Regions from separate parts of the Streptomyces sp. NPDC090088 genome, predicted to be linked through region 1. Evidence: riboswitches for the same ligand, from Rfam matches in the RefSeq annotation. Region 1 holds a riboswitch; each other region holds the start of a gene.
The links. A riboswitch is a leader RNA that binds a small molecule or an ion and turns the genes downstream of it on or off. The one in region 1 is predicted to bind cobalamin.

Region 1 (6,984 bases):
AGGCCATCGACCACGTGGCCGCCCGCCCCAGCCCCCTCGCGGCCTACTTCTTCGGCTCCGACGGGCCGCAGTTCCGCCGGTTCGTGGAGCGGACCACCTCCGGTGGCGTCACCCGCAACGACCTCGCCGCGCACTGGGGGGTGGAGGGCGCGCCCTCGGGCGGCATCGGGCGCAGCGGCATGGGCGCGTACCACGGACGGGTCGGGTTCCTGACGTTCAGTCACCGCCGGACGATCGCCGCCAGTACGGTCACCACGGGCCTGGCCCAGCGGCTGCTGCCCCCGGCGGGCGAGGCGGAGGCCGAGGCGCTGCGCGGCCTCGTCACCCAGACCCTGACCGACCTCCACGCCCGTATCAACGGCGCCTGACCCGAAGGGATCCGGACCACTCGTGCGTACTCAGGCGGCCGTCTCGTACGGCCCGGACAGCGGCTTCACCCTCCAGGACGTCGAGATCTCGGACCCCCGCCCCGACGAGATCCTGGTCCGCCTCACCGCGGCGGGCATCTGCCACACCGACCTGGTCACGAAGGCCGTGATGCCGGCGGGAGTGCCCGCGGTGTACGGCCACGAGGGCGCCGGCGTCGTGGCGGCGGTGGGCGCCGAGGTCACGGGCGTGCGGCCCGGCGACCGGGTCGTCCTCAGCTACAACAGCTGCGGCAGCTGCGCCCGTTGCGCGGCGGGGCGACGGGCGTACTGCGCCCGGTTCGCGCCCCTGAACAACGCGGGGCACCGCCCGGACGGCAGCACCACCCTGACCCGGCGGGGCGCCGGCGTCTGGTCCTCGTTCTTCGGCCAGTCGAGCTTCGCCCGGCACGCCCTGGCCACCCGCGAGAACGTGATCGTGGTCCCGGCGGACACCGACCTGGTGACCGCCGCGCCGATGGGCTGCGGCTTCCAGACCGGCGCGGGGTCGGTGCTGAACATCCTGCGCCCCGGACCCGGTTCCGCGCTGGTCGTGTTCGGCTGCGGCGGGGTCGGGCTCGCCGCGGTCATGGCGGCCGCCGCCCTGGGCACCGGCACGGTGATCGCGGTGGATCTCGCCGAGGACCGGCGCGCACTGGCGGCGGAGGTGGGCGCCACCCACACCCTGGACGGTGCGGGCACGGACCTCGTCGACCGGATCAGGGACCTCACCGGCGGCGGCGCGACCCACGCCTTCGACACCACCGGAGCCCCGCCGGTCGTCCGCGACGCGGCCCTCGCCCTCGCCCCGCTCGGCTCCCTGGTCGTCGTCGGCCTCGGCGCGGCGGACATCGGCATCGACGCGATGGACCTCATCGGCGGCGGCAAGACGATCCGCGGCAGCATCGAGGGCGACGCCGACCCGCGGGACCTGGTCCCGCTCCTGCTCGACTGGCAGGCGGCGGGCCGCTTTCCGGCGGAACGCCTCGTCACACCGGTCCCGTTCGAGCGCATCGACGAGGCGGTCGCCCGGATGAGCACGGACATCGTCAAACCGGTCCTCACGTTCTCACCGGCGTGAGACCCGCCTGTGCCTCGGCCGCCTCCGGCGCCCCGCGAGGGACGCGGCCTTCGGTCCCGCCCGGCCGCGGCCGTGGCGGTCGGCTCCCCGCCCGGCCGTCCTGGCCCTAGCTCAGCGGCCGGCCGGCGTCGCCCGTCGCGGCCAGGAGCCTGCTGCCGATCTCGCGCAGCTGCCGGACCTGGGTCTGGGTGAGCGGGTCGAGGACGAGACGGCGTACGGCCGCCACATGACCCGGTGCCGAACCCACCACCTTGGCCCAGCCCGCCTCCGTGAGCGTCGCCACCGTGAAGCGGCCGTTGTCCCGGTCGGGCCCCCGGCGCAGCCAGCCGCGGTCCTCCAGCCGCCGCGCGACATGGGAGAGCCGGGACAGCGACCCGTTGGCGAACAGCGCCAGCTCGCTCATCCGCAGGGTGCGGCCGGGCGCCTCGGAGAGTCCCGCGAGCACCTGGTACTCGAAGTGGCTGAGTCCCGCGTCCCGCTGCAACTGCGCGTCCAGCTCCGCGGGCAGTCTGAGCAGCATCCCGGCCAGAACGAGCCAGGCGCGCGTCTCGTCGTCCGTCAGCCAGCGCGGCTCGGGAGTCTCCATGGGGAAAAGCCTAGCTTGACGCCTCAAGTGATCGTACTGGCGGGTTCAGTTGATGCTTCAAGCCGGTGGGTGGCGTCCGCAGCCGAACCCGGCGTGGCCCGGCCCGGCTCGGGGGAAGGTCACCCCGGCCGTCTGTACCGGCTGCGCCTCCTGCGCGAACTCAAACACCGGGGCACCCTCGCCGCCGTCGCCGCGGCCCTGCCGTACGCCCCCTCCTCGGTCTCCCAGCAGCTCTCCCGACTGGAGGCCGAGGTCGGGGTCCCGCTGCCGGAGCCGGTCGGACGGCGGGTGCGGCTGACCGAACAGGCCGAGATCCTCGTCGCCCACACCGAAGCGGTCCTGGAACGCCTGGAGCGCGCCGAGGCCGACATCGCCACCTCCCTGACCGAGCTGACCGGCACCCCGCGCGTCGCCACGTTCCAGACCGCGGCCCTGGCCCTGGTACCCGCCGCGCTCCGGCTGCTCCAGGAGGCCCATCCGCATCTGCGCGTCCATGTCACCCACCGGGAACCGGAGAAGTCCCTTCCGGCCCTACAGGCCCGCGACTTCGACCTGGTCCTCGCCGAGGAGTACCCCGGGAGCCCCCATCCACGGCCCGCCGAACTCGCGTACGAGCCCCTGGCACCCCCGCACGGCGCTGGGCCGCGGGCGTCTGCCGCGACGCCGGTTTCGAACCCGACGTACGGTTCGAGACCACCGATCTGCTGCTCCACCTCCGCCTGGTGGAAGAGGGCCTCGCGGCCGCCTTCCTGCCCGGTCCGGTCCGGAGCGGGCCGCCGGAGTCGGTCGGGCTGCGGGAACTCGCCGCGCGACGCCGTGTCCTCACCGTCGTACGCCGTGGCCGGGGCGGGCACCCGGCCGTGGTGGCCTGCCGCGACGCCCTGCGCCGAGCCGCCGCGCCGCGGACGGACCGGTCGGGGGAAGATCGTCCCTGACCACCGCGTCCACCGCTGCTGGAAGGAACCGACGAGATCATGCGCGTCACGGAGGCGTCCGGATGAGCGACGTCCTGCTGCACACGGCCGGTCGGGCCGCACATCTGACGCTCAATCGGCCCCGGGCCATCAACGCCCTGTCGCACGCGATGGTGCTGCGGATCGCCGAGGCCCTGACGGCGTGGGAGCACGACCCCGCCGTGGAGACCGTCGTCATCAGCGGCGCGGGGGAGCGCGGCCTGTGCGCGGGCGGTGACATCCGCGCCGTCCACGACGACGCCCGCGACGGGGACGGCACCGCCTCGGCCGCCTTCTGGCGCGACGAGTACCACCTCAACGCCCGGATCGCCCGCTATCCGAAGCCGTACGTCGCCCTCATGGACGGCATCGTGATGGGCGGCGGTGTCGGTGTCTCGGCTCACGGCAGCGTCCGGATCGCCACCGAACGCTCGCGGATCGCCATGCCGGAGACCGGCATCGGCTTCGTCCCCGATGTCGGCGGCACCCATCTGCTCGCCCGCGCCCCCGGCGAACTGGGCACCCATCTCGCCCTGACCGGCGCACCGATCGGCGCCGCCGACGCCCTGCTGTGCGGGCTCGCCGACCACCACCTGCCGTCCGGCGCGCTCCCGGCGTTCGTCGCCGACCTCGCCGACCTGCCCGTGCCCGAGGCGCTCGCCCGGCACGTACGGCAGGCGCCCGAAGGCGAACTGGACGGGCAACGGGCCTGGATCGACGCCTGTTACGGCGGCGCGGACACCGTCGAGGAGATCCTCCACCGGCTGCTCGCCCACGGCGACCCGGCGGCCAAGGAGACGGCGCAGACCCTGCTCACCAGGTCGCCGACCGCCCTGAAGGTCACCCTCGAAGCCGTCCGCCGGGCCCGGCGGCTCGGTTCGCTGGAGCGGGTCCTGGACCAGGAGTACCGGGTCTCCTGCGCGACCCTCGCCACCCACGACCTGGTGGAGGGCATCCGCGCCCAGGTCGTCGACAAGGACCGCGACCCGCACTGGTCACCGGCCACCCTCGCCGAGGTCTCCGACGCCGACGTCGACCGCTTCTTCGCCCCGCTCGGCGCGCGCGAACTGGGCCTCGCGCCGACCGGCTGAACCCCGCCGGTGACCGCCCACCAGGCGGGAGATGAAGATCACGCCTGGTGACGCGGTCTTGGCCGTGCCCCTGACACGCGGTACGGTCTGTCCGATATCGACGACGGCGAGACGGAAGCCGGTGGGAATCCGGCACGGTCGCGCCACTGTATGCAAGAGCCCCCGGGCGCTTGCGAGTCAGACCCGTGGCCGTCGTCCAACGCACCACCGAGATGGGACGCGAACTCCCAGAGGAGGTCCTGCCATGGCGCAGACCGTCGCTCCGCCGACAGCCAACACCCCTGCCGTTCCCGCCAAGCTGCCGCTGTCCGCGATAGCTCCCTGGGCGGTCTTCTTCGGCATCCTGATGATGATCCTGCTCTACTTCGTCGGCGCCGAGCAGGGCGCCACCTCCGTGTTCAGCGGCACGGACGTCCACGAGTGGGTGCACGACGCCCGCCACCTCCTCGGCTTCCCCTGCCACTGACGCGAGGGACGCCGTACCGCCCATGAACTCCGCAACGGTTCGCAACCTCCTGGTGCGGGGCATGCTCGCCGGCCTGGCCGCCGGCGTGCTCGCCCTCGTCGTCGCCTATGTACTCGGTGAGCCGAACGTCGACAAGGCGATCAGCTTCGAGGACGCCCACGCGCACGAGCACGAGATGGAGGTCGTCTCCCGCTCCCTGCAGTCCACCGCCGGCCTGGCCACCGGTGTCCTGGTCTACGGGGTCGCCTTCGGCGGCATCGCCGCCCTCGCCTTCTGTTTCGCCCTCGGCCGCGTCGGCCGCTTCTCGCCACGGGCGACCGCGCTGCTGCTGTCCGGCAGCGCACTGCTCGCCGTGTACGTGGTGCCGTTCCTCAAGTACCCGGCCAACCCGCCCTCCGTGGGCGACCCGGACACCATCGGCAAGCGCACCACCCTGTACTTCCTGATGATGCTGCTCGGCGTGCTGCTGGCGGTCGCCGCGACCATCCTCGGCAAGCGGCTCCAGCCCCGGCTGGGGACCTGGTGGGCGTCCGTGCTCGCGGTGGTCGGGTTCGCCGTCGTCATCGCACTGGCCTACCAGTTCCTGCCGGCCGTCAACGAGGTGCCGAAGGACTTCCCGGCCACCCTGCTGTGGCGGTTCCGGCTCTCCGCGCTCGCCATCCAGGTGACGCTGTGGGTCGGATTCGGGCTGCTCTTCGGCGAGTTGGCCGAGCGCGTGCTCAACCCGAAGCCGGCGAAGGCCCCGTCCGCCCGCCGGACGGTCCCCGCGGCACACTGACCGACCCGACGACACGCGAGGGCCCTTCGGCACCACCGGGGGCCCTCTCGCACGCCCGGCGGCTGCCTCGGACACGCTCCGGACGCGCTCGCCGACCGCCTCGGCGGTCGTCTTCGAGCGGCGTGACCACGAGACGTCCGGGACCCGCGCCCGGGAATCCCGCGCCCGCTGTGAACCGGCCGTGAACCCGCCGTGTCTTCGCGGCCGAGCCGGTGCCGCACTCGCGTCCGCCACCGTCGGCAGGGAAAGATGGGCGTCGAGCGATCGATCAACGACTGCGGAGGAAGTGGACTCATGCCGCATGAGCGAGCGGGCCGGCCGGCGGCTCCGGAGGACCTCGTCGACGTGGCCAGGCTGGTCACGGCCTACTACGCGCTGCACCCCGATCCGGCCGACCCCGCCCAGCGGGTCGCGTTCGGCACCTCGGGACACCGCGGATCGTCCCTGACGACCGCGTTCAACGAGGACCACATCGCGGCCACCAGCCAGGCCATCTGCGAGTACCGGAGCGGCCAGGGCACCGACGGCCCCCTCTTCCTGGGCGCCGACACCCACGCCCTGTCCGAGCCCGCCAAGGTCACCGCCCTGGAGGTGTTCGCCGCCAACGGCGTCACCGTCCTCGTCGACAGCGCCGACGGCTACACCCCCACCCCCGCCGTCTCACACGCCATCCTCACCCACAACCGGGGCCGTACGACCGGACTCGCGGACGGCGTCGTGGTCACCCCCTCGCACAACCCGCCCGCCGACGGCGGCTTCAAGTACAACCCGCCCAGCGGCGGCCCCGCGGCCTCCGACGCCACCTCCTGGATCCAGGACCGCGCCAACCAGATCATCGCGGGCGGCCTGAAGGACGTACAGCGCATCCCGTACGAGCGGGCGCTCGCCGCCCCCACCACCGGCCGCTACGACTTCATGGGCGTCTACGTCGACGACCTGCCCAGCGTCCTCGACCTCGACGCGGTCCGGGCCTCCGGGCTGCGGATCGGCGCCGACCCGCTCGGCGGTGCCTCGGTCGCCTACTGGGGCCGGATCGCCGAACGGCACTCGCTCGACCTCACCGTGGTCAACCCGTACACCGACCCCACCTGGCGGTTCATGACGCTGGACTGGGACGGCAAGATCCGCATGGATTGCTCCTCGCCGTACGCGATGGCCTCGCTCATCGAGAAGCGCGACGAGTTCCGCGTCGCCACCGGCAACGACGCCGACGCCGACCGGCACGGCATCGTCACCCGCGACGCCGGCCTGATGAACCCCAACCACTACCTCGCCGTCGCCATCTCCTACCTCTACCGCCACCGTGAGCAGTGGGCGGCGGGCGCCGGCATCGGCAAGACCCTCGTCTCCTCCTCGATGATCGACCGGGTCGCCGCCGACCTCGGCCGCCGACTCGTCGAGGTACCGGTCGGGTTCAAGTGGTTCGTGGACGGACTGGTCAGCGGTGCCATCGGGTTCGGCGGCGAGGAGTCGGCCGGCGCCTCCTTCCTGCGCCGGGACGGCTCCGTCTGGACGACCGACAAGGACGGCATCCTGCTCGCCCTGCTCGCCTCCGAGATCACGGCCGTCACGGACCGGACCCCGTCCGAGCACTACGCCGACCTCACCGCCCGCTTCGGCGAACC
Region 2 (6,984 bases), on a different contig from region 1:
ACGGGCGGCCAGCCGGCCCAGTCCGCTCTCGCGCAGCCGGGACAGCGGGTCGGCCTGTGCCTCGTACCACTGGAGCACCGGCTGGAGCGCCTCGTGGAGCGCCTCGGGTTCGTCGGCGGTGAAGAAGCCGGGCGGCAGGCCGAAGAACCGCCGTAGCCGGTCGGTGTGTTCGAGGCTCGGCAGGCCGCTCTTGCGCCATTCGCTCAGCCACTGCCTGCTGGTGCCGGCGATCGCCGCCAGCTCCCCCAGCGAGTACCGCTTGCCGTCGGGCCGGCGCCGGTTCTCCCGGATGAAGTCCAGCCGCTGCCGCACCCGTTCGGCGAGCCCCGCCTCGGGCGCGGCCCGGCCGGCGAGCAGTTCGGCGACGGCTCCGACGGGGATCCCGGTGCGGTACGACAGTTCGGCGACGTCCAGCACCTCGGACAGCCGCCCGGGCCGTCCGGTCAGCTCCCCGAGCCGCTCCAGAACGCCGGTCAGCGGGGCATGGGCGTCACTCACCAAGATCCCCCTGAACACATGTCAACGACCGTTCGGCGTCGGCGGGTTGCCCGGCCGAGCAGACGCGAGGCTATCGAATCCTCGGTCCCGGCCACCAGACATGACAAGGACCACTGCGGAACAGGGCAGCAATCGTTGACATATGACGGTCCGACAGGAAAGGATCACCTCACCAGGCCACGGTCGAACCGACCCGCCCCGGGTGCCGCCGATGGGGGAGCGGCACCCGGGGCGACCAGCCGCCCCGCCTCCTCCCCAGAAGGTGAGGCGAACCGATGTCGCAGCCTGTCCTGCTCCTCGGGGCCGGTCGTCGGCGTGCGTACGACGAGTTCGTCCTGACGCGCGTCGCCGCGGCCCGCCCGGTGGTGCTGGTGGACCCCGCGCCGCCCGACTGGGCACGTCCGTGCCTGGCCGGTCAGCTCGCGGCGGACCCCGGCAAGGACGGGGCGACGGCATCGGCGGTGGTGCGGTTCGCGGCCCGGCACCGGGTCCGCGGCGTGCTGACCCACTCGGGCGAGTACGCGGTCGCCGCCGCCAGGATCGCCGGGCAGTTGGGGCTGCCCGGCCTCTCCCCCGCCACGGCCGCCGCCTGCGCCGACCCGGCCGCGCTGCGCGCGCTGCTGGCGGACCGCACGGTCCCGGTCGACGATCCGGGCGCCGGTCCGGGCGCGCCCCGGGTCTCGGCCGAGACGGTCGTCCTGGACGGCGAGATCCGCATCGCGGCCATCACCCGTACGACCCTGGGCCCGGCCCCCGCCCGGCAGCCGCTGCGGCATCTCGTGCACGCCCACGACGGCCTGCTGCACAACCGTTTCCTGCGGCTGGCCGTCGACCGCACCGTGCACGCCCTCGGTCTCACCCGGGGTGTCCTGCACATCGGGCTGACCCTCACCGACCGCGGCCCCCGGGTCACCGGCGTCACCCCGTACCTCCCGGGCGACCTGATCCCGCTCCTCGTCCGGCGGGCCACCGGTGTCGACCTCGCCCAGGCCGCCGCGGCGCTCGCCACCGGCGAGGTCCCGGACACCACGCCCACCCGGCAGCGGGCGGCCGCGATCCAGTTCGCCTACCCGGCCGCCACCGGCCGCCTCGACCACCTGGACCTCTCCCCCGACGCGGCCCAGGAACCCGGTGCCGACCGCATGATCCTCACCCAGGACACCGGCAGCCACGTCACCGAGGGCCGGCACGCCACCGCCGACGACCGGCTGGCCCTCTGGGTCGCGACCGCCGACACCCCCTCCGCCTGCGAGGACGCCCTCCGCCGCATGGCCCGCCACCTCACCGCCCACATCGCCCCGTTCGCCACGGCGGCCTAGCACCCGGCGCACGGCGGACGGCCGAGCACGCCCTCCCGACCGACGAGGCCGAAGCCAAACCGGCCGACGGTCCCATAGTTCGACCGGGCGACAGTCCCGCAGCCCGACCGGGCGACAGTCCCGCAGCCCGACCGGGCGACAGTCCCGCAGCTCGGTCCGGCGGCAGCCCCGGAACCGAGCCGGCCGGTCGCCGGTCTACAGCCCGGTCAGTCGCCGTATCAACTTCTCCGCCTCGCCCAGGAGTTCGACCTCCCGGTGGCTCATCGTCGGGTTGAGGGCGCGCCGTCGGAGTGCCTCCGTCAGGCCGGCCCCGGTGAGTTCGGAGGGGTCGGCGAGGAGGGCCGCGAGGAGGGGGTGGACGTCGGGCATCTCGCCGACGGCGACCTGGGCGAGGATCACCGCGGACATGGCCCAGTCGAGGCCGGGCGGGCCGTCCTCCGCGTTGGTCCAGTCGATGACCCGGGGACCGTCGGGGGTGAGCATCACGTTGTCGGGATGCAGGTCGAGGTGGAGCACGCGGGCGCCGGGGTCGGCCGGGTCCCGCCCGGGCACGGCGTGCAGCCGCCGCAGCAGCGAGGCGAGCAGCGCGCCGCCCTCCTCCGCGCCCATCTCCCCCGACAGCAGCACCGCCAGCATGGTCGGCCCCGCCAGCCGCTCCATGACCAGCTCGGTCCGGGACCCGGAGGGCCGCACCCGGGGCGCCGGGTACCCGTGCTCCCGTACGTACGTCATCACCGCGCCCTCGGCCGCCGCGTCCCCCCAGCCCTCCCGGTCCCGGCGCAGCACCCACGCCTCGTCGATCTCGTACACGTCGGCCGAGCGGCCCGAGCCGAGCAGTCTCCCCGTCATGGCATGACCATAACGAATCGGTCCTGCGCACAGCCCCCTCTCAGTTTCTTGTAGACGGCCGGTAAAGTAGCCGGGTCGTCATCACCCGTACGGGGGGAAGCCGGTGCAATTCCGGCGCTGACCCGCAACCGTGATCCGCCGTCGGCGGTGAGCCGGACTGCCCCGCCCGGGACGTTGATCGGCTCAGGTGCGCCGGTGTCCGCCGGCGCACGGCACCGTCGAGGTTCGCGGAGCCGAGCCGCCGGGGTGTCCCGTGCTGCCCGGCTCCCCCGCAGGGAGAGGCACCCGCCGACCATGAACGTCCTCCGCCGCAGCGCCGCGGTGCTGGCCGCCACCGCCGTCATCGGTGCCGCCACGCCCGCCACGGCCGCACTGGCCGCCGGCACCCCGTCCCCGTCCGCCTCGGCCGTGCTCCCGTCGGGCCTGTACGGCAGCGCGGACCCCACGTTCGACGGCGTCTGGCGCCAGTCGCTCGCCCTGCTCGCGCAGCGCACGGTCGGGGTGACCCCGGCCGCGAAGGCGGTGGACTGGCTGGCCGGGCAGCAGTGCGCGAGCGGCGCGTTCGCCGCGTTCCGCGCCGAGCCGACGGCGGCCTGCGACGCCAAGGTGACCGTCGACACCAACAGCACGGCCGCCGCCGTACAGGCGCTGACGGCCGTCGGCGGGCACGACGCCGCCGCCGGCAAGGCCGTGACCTGGCTGAAGTCGCAGCAGAACAAGGACGGCGGCTGGGGCTACGCCCCGGGCTCGCCCAGCGACACCAACTCCACCGGCGTGGTCGTCGGCGCGCTCGCGGCGGCCGGCGCGAGCGCGGACAAGTCGCCGTACGGCCTCCTCGCCACGTGGTCCATCCGGTGCGGCCAGGACGGTGGCGGCGGTCTCGCCTACCAGCCGGGCAAGGACGGCAAGCTGACCGCCAACGCGGACGCGACGGCCGCCGGGGTGCTCGGCGCCCTCGGCAAGGGCTTCGCGCCGACGGCCGGGAAGGCCCCGGCGGACGGCCACGTCTGCGCCGACTCCGACCAGGCCCTCACCCGGCAGGAGGTCGCCCGCAACGGCGCCGCGTACCTCGCCGACGCCGTCGACGAGAAGGGCCACCTGGTCTCCGTGCTCGCCGGCGCCAAGCCCCAGCCGGACTACGGCAACACCGCCGACGCGGTCGTCGCCATGGCCGCGCAGGGCGGGACGCGGACCGCGAAGAAGCCGTACGCCTGGCTGGAGGCGAACTCCGTGCGGTGGGCGAGGCAGAGCGGGCCCGCGGCCTACGCCGAACTGGTCTTCGCCGCCCACGCGATGGGCAAGGACCCGCGGAACTTCGGCGGTACGGACCTGGTGACGGCCCTCAACGCGACCGGGCCCGCCCCGGTGGCGGCCGCCACCAGGCACGCCGAGGAGAAGAACGACGGGAAGAAGTCGTCGGGCACGAATGTCTGGTGGATCGTCGGCACCGGTCTCGTCGCCGGGATCGGCATCGGCTTCCTGCTCAGCGGCCGCCGGAAGCAGCAGCAGCTGTGACCGCCGTCCGCCGTGCGGTGCTGCTGCTCGTGGCCGCGGTGGCGCTGTGCGCGGTCGCCGTTCCGGCGCAGGCCGTCGGGTACCGCTACTGGTCCTTCTGGGAGCGGGACGGCTCGCGCTGGACGTACGCCACCCAGGGGCCCTCCACGGCGCGGCCCGCCGACGGTTCCGTCGAGGGTTTCCGGTTCGCGGTGAGCGAGGACTCCGCGGACGCGTCGCAGCCGCGCGGGACGGCGGACTTCGGGAGCATCTGCGGCAGCACGGACGCGGTCGCGGGGAAGAAGCGGGTGGCGCTGGTCGTCGACTTCGGTACGACGGCCGACGCGCCGTCCGGGGAGCGCCCGCCCGCTCGCCGGACCGCGTGCGCGGTGGTGGCTGCGGACGCGACGACGGCGGAGGCGCTGGCGGCGGTGGCGAAGCCGCTGCGGTACGACGCGAACGCGTTGTTGTGTGCGATCGCCGGGTATCCCGGGAAGGGGTGCGGGGAGGCGATGACGGCGGACGGTACATCGGGCGGCGGTGGCGGGCCGTCGGTGGGGTTGCTGGCCGGGGCGGGAGTCGTCGTGGTTCTTGCCGCGGGGGCGTTCTGGCAGGCGCGGCGGCGGAAGAATGCGTGAACGCGGCAGTCGCTCGGCTGCGGGCGGGTGGGGGCTGGTCGCGCAGTTCCCCGCGCCCCTGACGGGGCGCCCCACCCCCCGGCACCCGTACCGCTCCCCCGTTCATCCCGGTGCCTGGTGGCTCTGGTCGCTCTCGCTCGGGGTCGCCGCGTCCCGTACCGCCAACCCCCTCCTCCTCGCCCTTCTCATCAGCGTGACCGCTTACGTCGTGGCCGTCTGCCGGAGCCGGTCCGCCCCGTGGGCCCGCTCCTACGCGGGCTTCGCCAAGCTGGCCCTCGCCGTTCTCCTCGTGCGTCTCGTGTTCACCGTCGTCCTCGGCTCGCCGATCCCCGGTTCGCACACGCTCGTCACCCTTCCCGAAGTCCCGCTCCCGCACTGGGCGCAGGGCATCCGGCTCGGCGGGCGGGTCACCGCCGAGGGGGTGGTCTTCTCGTTGTACGACGGGCTGCGGATCGCCACGCTGCTGATCTGCGTCGGGGCGGCGAACGCGCTCGCCAGTCCGGCGCGGCTGCTGAAGTCGCTGCCCGGGGCCCTGTACGAGCTGGGCGTGGCCGTGGTCGTCGCGCTCACGTTCGCGCCGAACCTGATCGCCGACGGCCGACGGCTGCGGGCGGCGCGCAGGCTGCGGGGCCGTCCCGATTCGGGGGTCCGCGGGCTGCTGCAGGTCGGACTCCCGGTGCTGGAGGGCGCGTTGGAGCGGTCGGTCGCCCTGGCCGCCGCGATGGACGCGCGGGGATACGGCCGCAGCGCGGACGTCCCCGCCGGGGTGCGGCGTACGACGGCCGCGCTCACCCTCGGCGGTCTGCTGGGCGTCTGCGCGGGGACGTACGGGCTGCTGGCGGCGGACGGCGGCGGCTACGGGGTGCCCGTGCTGCTCGCCGGGGTGGTCGCCGCGCTGGCGGGGCTGCGGCTCGGCGGCCGGCGTTCGATGCGGACGCGGTACCGGCCGGATCCGTGGGACGCGCGGGCCTGGCTGGTGTCGGGGGCGGGGGCGGCCGTCGCCGCGCTGATCGCCGTGGCCGCCGTACGCGATCCGGACGGGCTGCGTCCCGGGGTCGTACCGCTGGTCGCCCCCACGCTTCCGCTGTGGCCGGCGGCCGCCGTGCTGCTGGGTCTGCTGCCCGCGTTCGTCGTGCCGAAGGAGCCGTCGTGATCCGTTTCGAGGATGTCTCGGTGACGTACGAGGGCGCGGCCGGGCCCGCCGTCCGGGGCGTCGACCTCGAAGTGCCGGAAGGCGAACTCGTGCTGCTGGTGGGGCCGTCGGGCACCGGGAAGTCGACGGTGCTGGGCGCCGTGAGCGGGCTGGTGCCGCACTTCACCGGGGGCACTCTGCGGGGCCGGGTGACGGTCGCGGGGCGCGACACCCGTACCCACAGGCCGCGCGAACTCGCCGATGTGGTCGGCACGGTGGGGCAGGATCCGCTCGCGCACTTCGTGACCGACACGGTGGAGGAGGAACTCGCCTACGGGATGGAGTCGTTGGGGATCGCCCCGGCCGTGATGCGGCGGCGGGTGGAGGAGACCCTCGATCTGCTCGGGCTGGCCGAGCTGCGGGGCCGGTCGATCGCCACGCTGTCGGGCGGGCAGCGGCAGCGGGTCGCGATCGGGTCGGTGCTCACTCCGCACCCCCGGGTCCTGGTCCTCGACGAACCGACCTCCGCGCTCGACCCGGCCGCCGCCGAGGAGGTGCTGGCCGTCCTCCAGCGGCTGGTGCACGACCTGGGGACCACGGTCTTCATGGCCGAGCACCGGCTGGAGCGGGTGGTGCAGTACGCCGACCGGGTCGTGCTGCTCCCGGCGCCCGGGGCGGCGCCGGTGTGCGGGACGCCCGCCGAGGTGATGGCCGTCTCGCCGGTGTGTCCGCCGGTGGTGGAGCTGGGGCGGCTGGCGGGGTGGTCGCCGCTGCCGATGACCGTGCGGGACGCCCGGCGGCAGGCGGGCGGGCTGCGCGAGCGCCTCGCCGAGCGCACACCGACACCGACACCGGCAGCGGCTTCGGTATCGGCATCGGTATCGGCATCGGCGCCGCAGGGTCGGGCGTCCCGCGCCGACGCCCTCGCCGAGGTCCGCTCGCTCGCCGTCCGCCGGGACCGGGTGGATGCCCTGCGGCACGTCGATCTCACGGTCGCGCCCGGCGAGACCGTGGCCCTCATGGGCCGCAACGGCGCCGGGAAGTCCACGCTGCT
Region 3 (6,984 bases), on a different contig from region 1:
TGAAGGGCCGTCCGGATGCGGCGGCCGGTGCGGTGGCCGATCGTGGTCCCGAGGTGGCCAAGTGAGTGGTGCGGGCAGGGCTCTGAATCGTACGAAGGACCGGACCCGTCGGCTGACGGCCCGGCTGCGCCGGCACGCGGGCCCCGACCGGGTGGTCCGGCGGCGGCCGTGCTGGGGCGGGATCGCGGTGGCCGTCCTCTGCTACTGCCTGTCCCTCACCCCCTCCCTCCTGCCCCGCGCCTGGTGGCTGCAGGGACTCGCGGCCGGCGTCTCGGCGGCGGTCGGCTACGCCGTCGGCACGGTGGGGGAGACCGTGGTCCGGCTGCTGCTCCGCTGGGCCGGTTTCCGGATCCGCCCGCGCCTGCGCCGGACCCTGTGGGCCGCCCTGGGCGGGCTCGGCGCCGCCGCGGTCGTCACCGTCACCGCCTGGAGCGTCCGCTGGGAGGACGAGGTCCGCCGGGTGGTCACCCTGCCCCCGCACCTGGTCTGGTGGCAGTGGGCCCTGGTCCCGGTCGTGGCCGCCCTCGTCGCCACGCTGCTGCTCCTGGCCGCCCGTACGGTACGGCTCGGCACCCGCGTCGTCGCCCACGCCTTCGACGCCCTCGTCCCGCGCCCCGTCGCCTGTGCCACCGGGGTGGCCCTCGCCGTCTTCGTGATCGTCGGAGTCGTCCAGGGCTTCCTGCTGCGCGGAGCGCTCGACGCGATCGAGAGCGCCGCGTCCCTCGCCGACCAGGGCACCACCGAGGGCGTCCACCAGCCCGGCCTGCCCTCCCTCTCCGGCGGCCCGCAGTCGGCCGCGCACTGGGACACCCTGGGCGCCAAGGGCCGTGACTTCGTCGGTACGGCCACCACCCGCGCCGACATCGCCGCCTTCACCGGCAAGCCGGCGGTGGATCCGGTACGGGTCTACGTCGGCCTGCGCTCCGCCGACACCCTCGACGAACGCGCCGCCCTCGCCGTACGCGAACTCGAACGCACCGGCGGCTTCTCCCGCGGGATCCTCGCCGTCATGGGCACCACCGGCACCGGCTGGATCAACGACCAGGGCAGCAAACCCCTGGAGTACATGTGGGGCGGTGACACCGCCGAGGTCGCCATGCAGTACTCCTATCTGCCCAGCTGGGTCTCCGCGCTCACCGAGGACGAGGCCGCCGCCACCGGCCGCGCCCTCTTCGACGCCGTCTACGCGAAATGGCGGACCCTGCCCGCCGGCTCACGCCCCCGGCTCCTCGTCTACGGCGAGAGCCTCGGCTCCTTCTCGATGGAGTCCGCCCTCGGCGGCTCGCTGTCCCGGCTCACCTCGGAGACCGGCGGCGCGCTGTTCGTCGGGCCGACCTACGACAACCCGCTGTGGCGGACGGTCACCGCGCAGCGGCAGCCGGGCAGCCCCGAGTGGCGGCCCGTGGTCGCGGACGGCGCGCACGTGCGGTTCGCCCAGGTGCCGGCGGACTACGGCATCCCGGACGCGCCCTGGGGCGAGCCGAGGGCGGTGTATCTCCAGAACGGTTCCGACCCGGTGGTCTGGTGGTCGCCCGCCCTCGCCCTGCACCGGCCGGACTGGCTGGACCGGCCCCGGGCCCGGGACGTCTCACCCGCGATGCGCTGGTATCCGCTGCTGACGTCCTGGCAGGTGGCCTGCGACCTCGCCGGGGCGGACAGCGTGCCGGACGGCTTCGGGCACCGGTACGGGACCATGCCGACGAGCGCGTGGGCGGAGATCACCCGGCCGCCGGGGTGGACCGGGGCCGACACGGCGCGGCTGGCCGCGTTGCTGGAGTCGGTGCGGGAGCCGGGGCTGCTGGACTGATGTCCACAGGGTCTGCTTGTCACCCGGCGGTTGTGCCCATCCGGGTGGCCACGCCGATCAGGGTGGCCACCGCGGCCAGCACCGCGACGCTCGTCAGCGCCGTCGGCAGTGAGGTCCAGTCCGCGAGGAAACCGATGGCGGGCGGCCCCAGCAGCATGCCGCCGTAGCCCAGGGTGGAGGCGGTCGCCACCCCTGAAGGACCGGCCAGCGCCCCCGCCCGTTCCACGGCCACCGGAAACAGGTTGGCCAGGCCCAGCCCCGTGATCGCGAAGCCGAGCAGTGTCGCCCACACCCACGGAGCCAGGGAGCCGAGCAGCATGCCGGCCGCCGCCGTACTGCCGCCGAAGATCACCGTGCGGGACCGCCCGAGCCGCTCCAGCAGCCTGGTGCCGCTCGCCCGGCCCACGGTCATGGCCAGGGCGAAACACGTGTAACCGGCCGCGGCGAGACCCGCGGACGCGCCCAGGTCCTGGCGGAGATGGAGCGCGCCCCAGTCGGCCATCGCCCCCTCGCCGTACGCCGTGCACAGGGCGATCAGGCCGAAGACGAGAACCAGCCGGCGGGTCCGCGCGTCCGGTCGGCGCGGCGTGGCGCCGGGGCGCTCCTCGGTGTGCGGGACCGGGGCGTCGTACCGGAGCAGGGTGCGGCCGACCACGGCCGTGACCAGCAGGCCGATCACGGTGAGGGCGAGCAGGTGCAGGGTGGGGGAGAGGGAACCGGCGACCAGCCCTCCCAGCCCGGCGCCGATCATGCCACCGAGGCTGAAGGCCGCGTGGAAGCTCGGCATGATCGGGCGGCGCAGGGCGGCGACCAGGTCGACGGCGGCGCTGTTGAAGGCGACGTTCAGGCCGCCGTATGCCATGCCGAACACGAAGAGCACGGCGCCGAGGGTGAGTGCGGTGTGGGTCAGTGGGGGCAGGGCGACGCTGAGGGAGAGCAGGATGCCGAGGGCGACGGTCATGGGGTGGCTGCCGTAGCGGTCACACAGGCGTCCGGTGAACATCATGGTGGTGACCGCGCCGGCGGAGATGCCGAGGAGGGCGAGGCCCAGGGCGCCGGTGGAGGCGTGCGTCTGGTCCTTGATGGCGGGGATGCGGACGACCCATCCGGCGAAGATGAAGCCGTCGAGGGCGAAGAAGGCGGTGAGGGCGATGCGCAGGCGGGTGAGATCGGATCGGTTGCCCGGCACGGCGTTGTGCAGTCGGGCTTTGTTTATTAGCGGCACAAACTCAGGCTAGGCGAGGGCCGCTGATCGGGACAAGGGTGCCGCGTTCTCTCGGGGGAGTTGTCCACCTGGTGGCTTTGACCTGCCCGGGCCTCTTGTCTGCGTGGAGCCGGAACGGGCCCGGCGGTCCGGGCGGGATCGGCGCCTCGGGGTCCCCTTCGTGAGACGGGGTTCTCTCGCGGCCCGTCACATGGCTTCCTGCGTAGGTGACTTCGCTCGAAACTGATCACACTGAGTGAATGCTAAGGGGGCTCAAGGCCTTGGCTTCATATCGCCATCAAGTGGACCGGATGTATCGCTGACCAGGCCGTTCCGGGCGCGGATCTGCCCCCCCCGTGAAGATCACGTGACCTATCTGTTGATAGATCGCTCCTACCTGCCTTCCGGTTCTCGGAAGGCTCGTCACGGAGAGTGACTTGAGAAAAGTAGGGGTGGGGAGCCGGTCGCACCGGCTCAGAGCGGCGGCCGCAGCCGTGTCGCAGCACCCGTACCTACGACAGCGCGGGCCGGCTCACGGGCACCGGTTACGCCTACGACGCCCTGGGCCGTTCCACCGCCCTCGCGGACGGCACGTCCTTCGCCTCGCCTACGCCGCCGCCCGCCCGCGCCGCGTCCGCCAGACAGGAAACCCTCAAGGACGGGGTGTGGACCGCGAAGTACCCCTACGACGACCCGAACGGCCAGGTCGGCGGGGCCGCCCTCAAGGGCAGCGGCAGGAAGATCACGCACCAGGACGGCAGCGCCGACTGTTACCCGCCCGCCTCGATCTACACCAAGTTCTGCAACTGGCGGGTCGACTTCCACTACGCCGACACCAACGGGCGCACCTACTAGATCAACAAGGGACCCATGCGCAACACGTGTGTGTACGGCGACCTGATCCGCAAGCGGGAGACGGACCACACCCTGCCGCACTACGGAAAGGCGTGCGCGCACCTGTTCGTCGCGGGCAAGCGGAGGGAAGTGACATGCATCGACATCATCAGGTGAGCGACCGGGGAAAGCCCGAGGACGACGGCAGCGGTACGACCCGGCCGGCCTCCGTGCCGCCCTGGATGATCCCGCTGGAGAACGCCGTGTTCGTCGCCGTCACCGTGGCGGTGACCACGCTCGCACTGGTCTGCGTCCAGCTGGTGAGGTCACCCGTGGTGATCGGAACGGACGACAGCGCCCTCGTCCTCGCCGGGGCCGCGGCCGTCGGCGTCGCCGCCGCGACGCGCACCCGCGCGTGGGCAATGCGCCGGCGCACCCCGCGTCACTGACGCACCACCACCTCAGGGGCCGGAGCCTGTCGCTTCCGGCCCCTGAGGCATACCCCGAAGTCCCGGTCACCGAAAGCAGCCCGGTGGTACCGATGGCGTCGGGAGACCGAGATCCGTCATGCCCGCCGACTCGTCCACGCCGTCGGCCGGAACACCAGCAGGTTCGTGCCGTACCCCGTGACCGAGCGCACGGTCTGACCGCCCGGCGGAGTTGATAGCCTCAGCAGGCCAGTCGTGCCACATCCGTGGTCAGGGAATCCGGTGCGAATCCGGAGCTGACGCGCAGCGGTGAGGGGGACGGGCGGGGCACGCTTGCCACTGGGAGACCGGGAAGGCGCCCCGGCCGGACGAACCCGAGTCCGAAGACCTGCTGGCACCTCCGTGCCCCCGCGTGGAGGGACGTCCGTAGGCCAGGCTCCGCGTACGAGCCCCGACCCCAAAGGCATGCCCGTGCTCCGCACCTCCGCCGTTCTGCGCACCCCGGCCCTTCTCCTCACCTCCGCCCTGCTGCTGACCGCCTGCGGTTCTTCCGACGGCGACGCCGACGGCGACGACGCGAAGACGGAGCGGACCACTGCCACCGGATACCCCGTCACCCTCGACAACTGCGGCGACAGGGTCACCCTGAAGTCGGCCCCGAAGCGGGCCGTCTCCCTCAACCAGGGCACCCCCGAGATCCTGCTCTCCCTCGGTCTCGCCGACCGCATGGCCGGTACGGCCACCTGGACCGACCCGGTGATGAAGGGCCAGGAGAAGGCCAACGCGTCCGTGCCGCGCCTCGCCGACAACAACCCCTCCTTCGAGAAGGTCCTGGACGCCGAACCCGACTTCGTCACCGCCTCGTTCGTCTCCACCCTCGGCAAGGGCGGGGTCGCGACCCGCGAGCAGTTCGAGAAGCTGGGCGTGCCCACGTACGTCTCGCCGTCCGACTGCGCCGAGGGCAAGGACAACGACAGTGGCGGCGACGGATCCCGCTCCACACCCCTCACCCTCGACGCCGTGTACGGCGAAATACGCGACCTGGCCCGCGCGTTCGGCGTCGAGGAGCGGGGCGAGACGCTCGTCGCCTCGCTGAAGAAGCGGGTGAGCACGGCCACCGCCGGACTGCACGCCTCGGACGTGTCCCTCATGTACTGGTTCGCCAACTCCCAGTCTCCCTACCTCGCCGGCTGCTGCGGCGCGCCCGGCGCCATCACCCGTGCCGTCGGCGCGAAGAACGCCTTCGCCGACACCCACGACGAGTGGCCCCAGATCAACTGGGAGACCGTCGCCGACCGCGACCCCGACGTCATCGTCATCGGCGACCTGACCCGCAAGCAGCAGACCGCCGAGACCGCGAAGGCGAAGATCCGCTTCCTGGAGACCAACCCCGCCACCCGTGACCTGACCGCCGTGAAGAAGAAGCGGTACGTCCTGCTGAGCGGGCAGGCCATGAACCCGTCCATCCGCACGGTCGAGGGGATCGAGAAGGTCGCAGCCGGTCTGCGTGACTTCGGGCTCGCCAAGTGAGCGTCCGTGCCGTGTTGTTGGCGGGTGGGGGCCTGCTCGCGCTGCTCGTGTCGGTCGCCGTGGCGGTGACGATCGGCCCCGCCGACATCTCCACCGGTGACGTCTGGATGTCCGTCGCGGCCCATCTCGGCCTCGGTGAGGGCACGTTGGCGCCGCTGCGGGACGGCATCGTGTGGAACCTGCGGATGCCGCGCACGCTGCTCGCCGCCGTGTGCGGGGCCGGACTCGCCGTGTGCGGCGCGGTCCTGCAGTCGCTGCTGCGCAACCCGCTCGCCGACCCCTTCGTACTCGGCGTCTCCTCCGGCGCGTCCACCGGAGCGGTCGCCGTGGTCGTGCTGGGCGTGGGCGGAGGAGCGGTGTCCCTGTCGGCCGGCGCCTTCCTCGGCGCGCTGCTCTCCTTCGGCCTGGTGCTGCTGCTCAGCCACTCCCTCGGCGGCAGCACGGACCGGGTCGTCCTGTCCGGGGTCGCGGCGATGCAGCTCTTCTCGGCGCTGACCTCGTTCGTCGTCCTGACGTCCGCGGACGCGGAGACCACCCGGGGCGTGCTGTTCTGGCTGCTCGGCTCGCTCACCGGGGCCGACTGGGGACAGGTACTGCTCTGCGCCGTCGCCCTGGCGGTGGTGCTCGTCGTCTGCCTCGGGTACGCCCGTACGCTCGACGCGTTCGCCTTCGGCGAGGAGGCCGCCGCCGGACTCGGGGTCCGGGTCGCCCGCACCCGCTTGGTCCTGCTCTGCGCGACCGCGCTGCTCACCGCCGCCCTGGTCAGCTGCGCCGGTGCAATCGGCTTCGTCGGCCTGGTCCTGCCGCACGCCACCCGCGCTCTCACCGGCTCCGGGCACGCCCGGCTCCTGCCGGTGACGGCCCTGACCGGTGCCGTGTTCCTGGTGTGGGTGGACACCCTGGCCCGTACCGTCCTCGACCCCCAGGAGGTCCCGGTGGGCGTGGTGACGTCTCTGATCGGCGTGCCGGCGTTCGTGGCCGTGCTCCACCGCGGACGGAGCAGGGCATGACCAGCCTCCACGCGGACGGTGTCGTACGGCGCCTGGGCGACAAGGTCGTCGTCGACGACGTCACCCTCACTCCGCGCCCTGGCGAGACGGTCGGCATCCTCGGCCCCAACGGCTCCGGAAAATCAACCCTGTTGAGGCTCCTGGCCGGGGTCCTCGCCCCCACCGCCGGAG
Region 4 (6,984 bases), on a different contig from region 1:
TTCGATCAGGTCGCCGAGCCGGTCGAGCTGCTCCTCGCGCAGCGCGGCGAACGAGGTGTCGGGGGCCGGCACGAACCGGCGGCCCGCGGCGGCCGCCACCTCGCGCAGGAAGGCCCGCCGGAAACCGTCCGACTCCAGGGAGCCGTGCCAGTGCGTGCCCCAGGTCTGCCCGACCCGGCACCCGTCCAGGCGGCGTCCCTCGTCATCGGAGAAGAACGCGTCCCCGCCGGTGACTTCGGCGACCCCGTGATGGATCTCGTACCCCTCGACCCGCTCGCCGAGTGCCCTCCCCTCCGGCCGGGTAAGGATCTTCTCGGGGGCGAACCGCACCCTTAGGGGCAGCACCCCGAGACCCTCCACCCGCCCCCGCCGGCTCTCGACCTCGTCCTCGATGTGCTCGCCGAGGATCTGGAAGCCGCCGCAGATGCCGAGGACCGGCCGCTGCTCGGCGGCCCGGCGGCGCAGCGCGTCCGCGAGCCCCCGCTCGTGCAGCCACTCCAGGGCCCGGACCGTCCCCCGGGTCCCCGGAATCACGACGAGATCGGCGTCGGCCAGCTCCTCCGGCCGGTCCACGAACCGCACCACGACCCCGGGTTCGGCGGCCAGCGCGTCCACGTCCGTGAAGTTGGACATCAGGGGGACGGCACAGACCGCGACCCGGAGCACGTCCGCGCCGACGGGCGGGGCGACGGCCGACTCGCGGACGGTCCCGCGCAGCGAGACCCGGAGCCCGTCCTCCTCGTCGATGCCGAGGCCGTGCCGGAAGGGGAGGACGCCGTACGTCCGGCGCCCGGTCAGCCCGTGCAGCATGTCCAGCCCGGGCTCCAGCAGGGAGACATCCCCCCGGAACTTGTTGACGAGGAACCCGGCGACGAGTTCCTGGTCCTCCCGCGAGAGCAGCGCGACGGTCCCGAAGAAGGAGGCGAACACGCCGCCGCGGTCGATGTCCCCCACGACCAGCACGGGAAGCCGCGCGTTGCGCGCGATCCCCATGTTCACGATGTCCGTCCGCCGCAGATTGATCTCGGCGGGACTGCCGGCCCCCTCACAGATCACCGCGTCATACGTGCCCCGCAACTCCGCGAGACAGTCGAGCACGGTCCCGAGCAGCTTCTGCTGCCGCCCGCCGTGGTAGCCGCGCGCACTCAGCTCACCGACCGGCTTCCCGAGCAGCACGACCTGACTGCTCTGCTCGCCACCCGGCTTGAGCAGCACGGGATTCATCAGCGCGGTCGGCTCGACGCGGCAGGCCTGCGCCTGCATGGCCTGCGCCCGGCCGATCTCGGCGCCTTCGCGGGTGACGAAGGAGTTGAGGGACATGTTCTGCGCCTTGAACGGCGCGACCTTCACCCCCTGCCGTACCAGCCACCGGCAGATACCGGCGGTGACGACGCTCTTGCCGGCGTCGGAGGTGGTGCCGGCGACGAGGAGACCACCGTTCATGACGTCCGTCCCTTCGCGACGAGGCGTGCGGTGACGGTCGCGCCGAGCGCGAGCACCCCCACGCGACGGGAGAGCCGTACCGCCCGCCTGATGTCCGCGACCGCCACGGCCCGCCCCTTCCGATTCAGCACGGGCCGGTGCTCGACCCGGCCGCCGTACGACAACGTCCCCCCGAGCCGCACCCCCAACGCCCCCGCGAACGAGGCCTCCACGGGCCCGGCGTTGGGACTCGGATGCTTCGCGGCGTCGGCCCGCCAGGCCCGTACGGCACCCCGGGGATCGCCACCGGCGACCGTGGCCAGTACGGCCGTCAGCCGCGCCCCCGGCCACCCGGCGACGTCGTCCAGCCGGGCGGAGGCCCAGCCGTAGCGCCGGTACCGCGCCGACTTGTGCCCGACCATGGCGTCCAGCGTGTTCACCGCCCGGAAGCCCAGCAGCCCCGGCACCCCGGCCACGGCCCCCCACACCAGCGCGCCCACGACGGCGTCGCTGGTGTTCTCGGCGACCGACTCCACCACGGCCCGGGCGATCCCGTCGGCGTCCAGGGCCTGCGGGTCCCGCCCGCACAGATGCGGCAGCCGGGCACGGGCGGCCTCGACGTCCCCCGCCTCCAGGGCGTGCCCGACGGCCCGGGCCTCGCGGGCGAGCGAAGTGCCGCCGACGACGGCCCAGGTGGCGGCGGCGGTGAGCGCCATGGACGCGGCGGTGGACGGTCGTACGACCCGCTGGGTCAGGGCGCCCAGCGCCACGGCGCCGCCGGCGCACACGGCGGTGTGCAGCGCGCCCCACCCGCGGTGGTCCCGCCACAGCACCCGTTCCACGGCCCCGGCCGCCCGCCCGAACGCGGCGACCGGATGCCCCCGGCGAGGATCGCCGAGCAGCAGGTCACCGAGAAGGCCGGCGGCGGCGCCGTACGCGAAGACGCGATCGGCACCCATCGGCTCAGCCGGCCGAGGGGTCGGGGAAGGGCCGGGTACGGAACCTCGATCGGCAGCCGCGCATGGCGATATGTCCTCACTCAGGGTGTCCACGCCCTGGTTCGACGAGACCGGCGGTGAGAGTTCCTGGCTCCCGGGGATTGCTACCCCGGTGACAGTGGCGGGACCGCGCCGGATTCACACCGGCTTCCTCTCTTGCCGCCGTACATGGCTCAGGAAGTCCACCACGCCCCCGGAAGAGCCGTCAACTTGCCGTTGACCTGCGAGGGGAGAGTGTGCGAAGGCCCACACCGGTTGCCCGGCGGGACTCCTGGGGCATAGCGAAGGGCGTGACGAAGTGCATGACGAAGGCTCCTCCCCGAACGTGCGGGGGAGGAGCCTTCCGGGCCTCGGTCAGGCCTTGGCCACGATCAGGTGGATGCCGTACGCCACGGCGGCCGCGCAGCCCGCGAAGCAGAGGTAGGCGGCGGTCACGGCGAGGGCCGCCGAGTTGCCCCTGGCGGTGGCGCGTTCGCGGGCGGAGAGGCCCTTGATGCCGAGGGTGAAGAGGGCCACCAGGCCCACCGCGACCACGAGGCTGACGCCGAAGACGGAGCCGATGGCTGCCCAGTCGATGTTCATGTCGGTTCTTCCTCGGGGGTCAGACGGTGGCGGCCGGGTCGGTCGCGGGAGCGGCGGGGGAGGGGATGGTGGCCGTCAGGCCGTCCGTGACGGTGCCCGCGGGCGGCGGGGTCACGGCGGCGATCGCCGCGGTCACCACACCGGCCGGCTCGCCGGCTTCGGTGTCGTTGACGTTGGCGCTGTCCACGACCTCGCGGCGGGACAGCTTCCAGATCGTGGCGCTGGCGGCCACCAGGAAGACGGCGACGACCGCGGTGCCCCAGTCGCCGAGGTCCGTCACGGACTCGGCGAGCGCGCCGACCAGCGCGGCGGCCGGGAGGGTGAGCAGCCAGGCGATCACCATGCGGGTCGCGGTGGACCAGCGGACCGTGCCGCCCTTGCGGCCGAGGCCCGCGCCCATCACCGAGCCGGAGACGACATGCGTGGTGGAGAGGGAGAAGCCGAGGTGGGAGGAGGCCAGGATGGCGGTGGCCGCGCTGGTCTGGGCGGCGAAGCCCTGCTGCGGCTGAAGGTCGGTCAGACCCTTGCCCATGGTGCGGATGATCCGCCAGCCGCCGATGTAGGTGCCGAGCGCGATGGCGAGACCGGCGGAGAGGATGACCCAGGTGGGAGGGTTCGAGCCGGGGGCGATCGAACCGCCCGCGATCAGCGCGAGGGTGATGATGCCCATCGTCTTCTGCGCGTCGTTGGTGCCGTGCGCGAGCGAGACCAGGCCGGCCGAGGCGATCTGGCCGGCGCGGTAGCCCTTGCGGGTGGCCTCGTCCTCGGCGTTCTTCGAGAGCGCGTAGGACAGGCGGGTGGCGAGCGTCGCCGCGAGTCCCGCGACGAGCGGGGCGGCGACCGCCGGCAGCAGGACCTTGGCGACGAGCACGTCGCCGTGGACCGCGCCGAAGCCGGCCGAGGCGACGGTGGCGCCGATCAGACCGCCCATGAGGGCGTGCGAGGAACTGGAGGGCAGGCCCACCAGCCAGGTCACGAGGTTCCAGAGGATCGCGCCGACCAGGGCGGCGAAGATGACCTCGGGGCGGATGCCGTTCTCGTCGACGAGGCCCTTGGAGATCGTGTTGGCGACCTCCACGGAGAGGAAGGCGCCCACCAGGTTGAGCGCGGCGGACATGGTCACCGCGATCTTGGGCTTGAGCGCGCCGGTCGAGATGGTCGTGGCCATCGCGTTGGCGGTGTCGTGGAAACCGTTCGTGAAATCAAACGCGAGTGCGGTGACGACCACAATCGCGAGGATCAGCGAGAAGCTTTCCATTTACCCAGACAATCTTTAGAGGTCATCAGCCGTTGGACCGTAGGCAACCTGGATGAACGGAAGGTGAACTGGGGTGGGCGTTGGAGTGTCACTGATCGGGTCTGTGAAGAAGGACGCCCGGGCCGCCGTTCCGTTTCCGGTCCGGCGGCCCAGGCGCCCCTTGGTCGGCCTCGCGGCTAGCGGCCCAGGGTGAACGACCTCAGCCGGCCCATCGACCCGTTGAAGAGATTCTGGTCACCCGGCAGGCTGCCGCTGTTGTCGTACTGCCAGAAGGTCCAGTACGACCATCCGGCCGGCAGCGTTCCCGCGTCCGCCGAGCCGTGGCGGGCGATCCACAGCGCGTGGTCGGCGGCGAAGGCGCTGCTGCCGCCGGTGCACAGGTTCCACCAGTGGGTGGTCGTGTAGATCACCGGCCGCCGGCCGGTCTCCCGCTTCAGCTCGTCACTGAAGGACCTGATCCACCGGACCATCCCGGAGTTGCTCAGCCCGTAGCACCGGTGCTTCTTGTCGTACGGGTTGTACTCGACGTCGAGCGCGGGCGGCAGCGTCCAGCCGTCGGCGGTCCAGGTGCCGCCGTGGCTCACGAAGTAGGCGGCCTGCCGCGCGCCCGACGACTTGTCCGGCAGGGCGAAGTGGTACGCGCCCCGCAGGATCCCCGCCTTGCGCGAGCCGTCGTACTGCTGGCTGAAGTAGGGGTTGCGGTAGGTGGTGGACTCGGTCGCCTTGATGTAGACGAACCGGGCGCCTTTCGCCTTGGCGCCCGACCAGTCGACGTTCTTCTGGTGCGAGGAGACGTCGTGCCCCTTCGGCGGGTCCGCGGCGGACGCCGGCGCCCCGGCGAGCGCGGTCGCGGCCCCCACGAGGGCGAGCGCCGCCACGGACGCCGCGAGGCCGCGGACGCGGTGGCGACGGCGGTGGCGGTGGCGGTACGGCGGAGAGCTGTCACGGGCCATGTTTCCCCCCGGAATGGCAACGCGCACGGAAAATCGTCCAGAGATTATTGGAAGATCGGCCTATGATCGGCGATCTTCAGCCAAGCCTTGACATAGGGCTCTTTGCAGTGATTTGCGCTCTACTGGATTCGGGACACCCGGCCTAAAGTGCCCTGCCGCGCGGGCCGTTCGGGGCGTCGGCTGACAGGATCGAGCCATGGCTGAGCGGTGGCGGGACGAGCGTGACGGGCGGGCTGAACGGGGTGGCGCACAGGGTGTGTCGGAGCCGCGAAGGCGCGATGTACGCGCGGCGGAGGCGAGCGCCTGGCGGGAACTCGTCGCCACGGCCCGCCGCACCGTGACCGACGGACTGGTCGTCGGCACCTCCGGCAACGTCTCGGTGCGCGTCGGCGACACCGTGCTGGTCACACCGTCGGGCGTGCCCTACGACCGGCTCACCGACGACGACATGACGGGCGTGGACCTCTCCGGCCGACAGGTGCTCGGCGCCCTGGTCCCGACCAGCGAGCTGCCGATGCATCTCGCGGTCTACCGCGCCACCGACGCCCGGGCCGTCGTCCACACCCACGCCGTCCACGCGACGGCCGTCTCGACGCTCGTCCCCGAATTGCCGGCGATCCACTACATGTCCGGGGCCCTCGGCGGCGCCGTCCGGGTCGCCCCCTACGCGACCTACGGCACCGACGAGTTGGCCGAGAACATGCTCCGCGCCTTGACCGACCGCTCCGGTTGCCTCCTGCGCAACCACGGCACGATCACCCACGGCGCCACCCTGTCCCAGGCCTACGACCGCACCGCCCAGCTGGAGTGGATGTGCCGCCTGTGGCTGACGGCGTCCTCGGTGCCCGGCCTGACCCCGACCCTGCTCTCCGCGGAACAGGTGGCGGAGGCGGGGGAGAAGCTGCGCGGATACGGACAGCGGAAGGAGTGAAGGCCACGGGGCCAGGTCCCGTCGCGGGCCCATGGCGGGGTCCGGTCCCTTGGCGGGTCCGGTCTCTTGGCGGTCCGGTTCCTTGGCGGGGTCCGGTTCCTTGGCGGTCCGGTCCCTTGGGGGAGACGCGTCTCCCTCCACTGGCCGCCGTCCCGGTCCGCCCCGACACTGGACAGGTGCGCCCAGTCAAAGTCACGGCCGCCGCCGTCGGTGCCGTACTCGCCGCCGGCGCGGCCGGTGTGGCCGCGGGGCGGTTCGCCAGTGGCGCCGCGCTCAAGGCGCAGCCGGGCCGGCCCCTGCCCACCGAACCCCGGCTCACCGTGCACTCCACCGCGGCCGGCCGCATCACCCTCACCCGGGACCTCGCCTCGCTGCGCCCCGGCCGGTACGGCCTGGCCGGCGACGGCACGCACGCGGTCGTCGGCGCCGTCCTGGAGTCCGCCGAGAGCACCCCGGACAGCGTCGTACGGCGCCTGGAGCGGGTGACCCACGGCACCCTGGAGACCGGCGACAAGGTCTGGCTCACCCCCAACGTGCACATCGGCGACCCGGGGGCCGCGCTCGGCCTGGAGTGCGCCGACATCGACATCCCCGGCGAACTCGGCCCGCTGCCCGGCTGGTTCGTGCCCGGCTACCGGGACACCTGGGTGATCGCCGTGCACGGTCTGGGCACCACCCGCGAGCTGGCCATGAACGTCATGGGGTTCCTGCACGGCCGCCGGCTGCCGGTCCTCGCCCTCGCCTACCGCGGCGACCTCGGCGCCCCACGCCCCCCGGACGGCCTGAACCACCTCGGCGAGAGCGAGTGGCGCGACCTGGACGCGGCCATCCGCTACGCCG

Region 2: it holds a riboswitch for cobalamin, as region 1 does, so the genes downstream of both, ACIPSJ_RS04840 (prenyltransferase/squalene oxidase repeat-containing protein) here and ACIPSJ_RS20455 (CbtB-domain containing protein) in region 1, are expected to answer to the same signal.
Region 3: it holds a riboswitch for cobalamin, as region 1 does, so the genes downstream of both, ACIPSJ_RS46145 (ABC transporter substrate-binding protein) here and ACIPSJ_RS20455 (CbtB-domain containing protein) in region 1, are expected to answer to the same signal.
Region 4: it holds a riboswitch for cobalamin, as region 1 does, so the genes downstream of both, ACIPSJ_RS08245 (cobalamin biosynthesis protein) here and ACIPSJ_RS20455 (CbtB-domain containing protein) in region 1, are expected to answer to the same signal.

The regions. Positions count from the first base shown of each region.
Region 1 is NZ_JBIVDZ010000004.1:33,610-40,593, reverse strand. It holds gene ACIPSJ_RS20480 (aldehyde dehydrogenase family protein) at 1-368, shown strand, start outside; gene ACIPSJ_RS20475 (NAD(P)-dependent alcohol dehydrogenase) at 391-1,485, shown strand; gene ACIPSJ_RS20470 (MarR family winged helix-turn-helix transcriptional regulator) at 1,592-2,071, opposite strand; partial or broken gene ACIPSJ_RS20465 (LysR family transcriptional regulator) at 2,204-3,006, shown strand; gene ACIPSJ_RS20460 (enoyl-CoA hydratase/isomerase family protein) at 3,069-4,115, shown strand; cobalamin riboswitch at 4,183-4,323, shown strand; gene ACIPSJ_RS20455 (CbtB-domain containing protein) at 4,360-4,581, shown strand; gene ACIPSJ_RS20450 (CbtA family protein) at 4,604-5,359, shown strand; gene pgm (phosphoglucomutase (alpha-D-glucose-1,6-bisphosphate-dependent)) at 5,654-6,984, shown strand, end outside.
Region 2 is NZ_JBIVDZ010000001.1:1,084,591-1,091,574, reverse strand. It holds gene ACIPSJ_RS04855 (XRE family transcriptional regulator) at 1-498, opposite strand, end outside; gene ACIPSJ_RS04850 (hypothetical protein) at 774-1,817, shown strand; gene ACIPSJ_RS04845 (phosphotransferase family protein) at 2,013-2,666, opposite strand; cobalamin riboswitch at 2,722-2,851, shown strand; gene ACIPSJ_RS04840 (prenyltransferase/squalene oxidase repeat-containing protein) at 2,961-4,181, shown strand; gene ACIPSJ_RS04835 (SCO2322 family protein) at 4,178-4,798, shown strand; gene ACIPSJ_RS04830 (CbiQ family ECF transporter T component) at 4,791-5,951, shown strand; gene ACIPSJ_RS04825 (ABC transporter ATP-binding protein) at 5,948-6,984, shown strand, end outside.
Region 3 is NZ_JBIVDZ010000012.1:330,032-337,015, reverse strand. It holds gene ACIPSJ_RS46170 (alpha/beta-hydrolase family protein) at 62-1,807, shown strand; gene ACIPSJ_RS46165 (MFS transporter) at 1,827-2,996, opposite strand; gene ACIPSJ_RS46160 (hypothetical protein) at 3,675-3,866, shown strand; gene ACIPSJ_RS46155 (hypothetical protein) at 3,882-4,022, shown strand; gene ACIPSJ_RS46150 (hypothetical protein) at 4,001-4,294, shown strand; cobalamin riboswitch at 4,507-4,684, shown strand; gene ACIPSJ_RS46145 (ABC transporter substrate-binding protein) at 4,739-5,803, shown strand; gene ACIPSJ_RS46140 (FecCD family ABC transporter permease) at 5,800-6,813, shown strand; gene ACIPSJ_RS46135 (ABC transporter ATP-binding protein) at 6,810-6,984, shown strand, end outside.
Region 4 is NZ_JBIVDZ010000001.1:1,855,459-1,862,442, forward strand. It holds gene ACIPSJ_RS08240 (cobyric acid synthase) at 1-1,443, opposite strand, end outside; gene ACIPSJ_RS08245 (cobalamin biosynthesis protein) at 1,440-2,381, opposite strand; cobalamin riboswitch at 2,481-2,623, opposite strand; gene ACIPSJ_RS08250 (hypothetical protein) at 2,775-3,002, opposite strand; gene ACIPSJ_RS08255 (inorganic phosphate transporter) at 3,022-4,260, opposite strand; gene ACIPSJ_RS08260 (lysozyme) at 4,437-5,213, opposite strand; gene ACIPSJ_RS08265 (class II aldolase/adducin family protein) at 5,410-6,144, shown strand; gene ACIPSJ_RS08270 (alpha/beta hydrolase family protein) at 6,321-6,984, shown strand, end outside.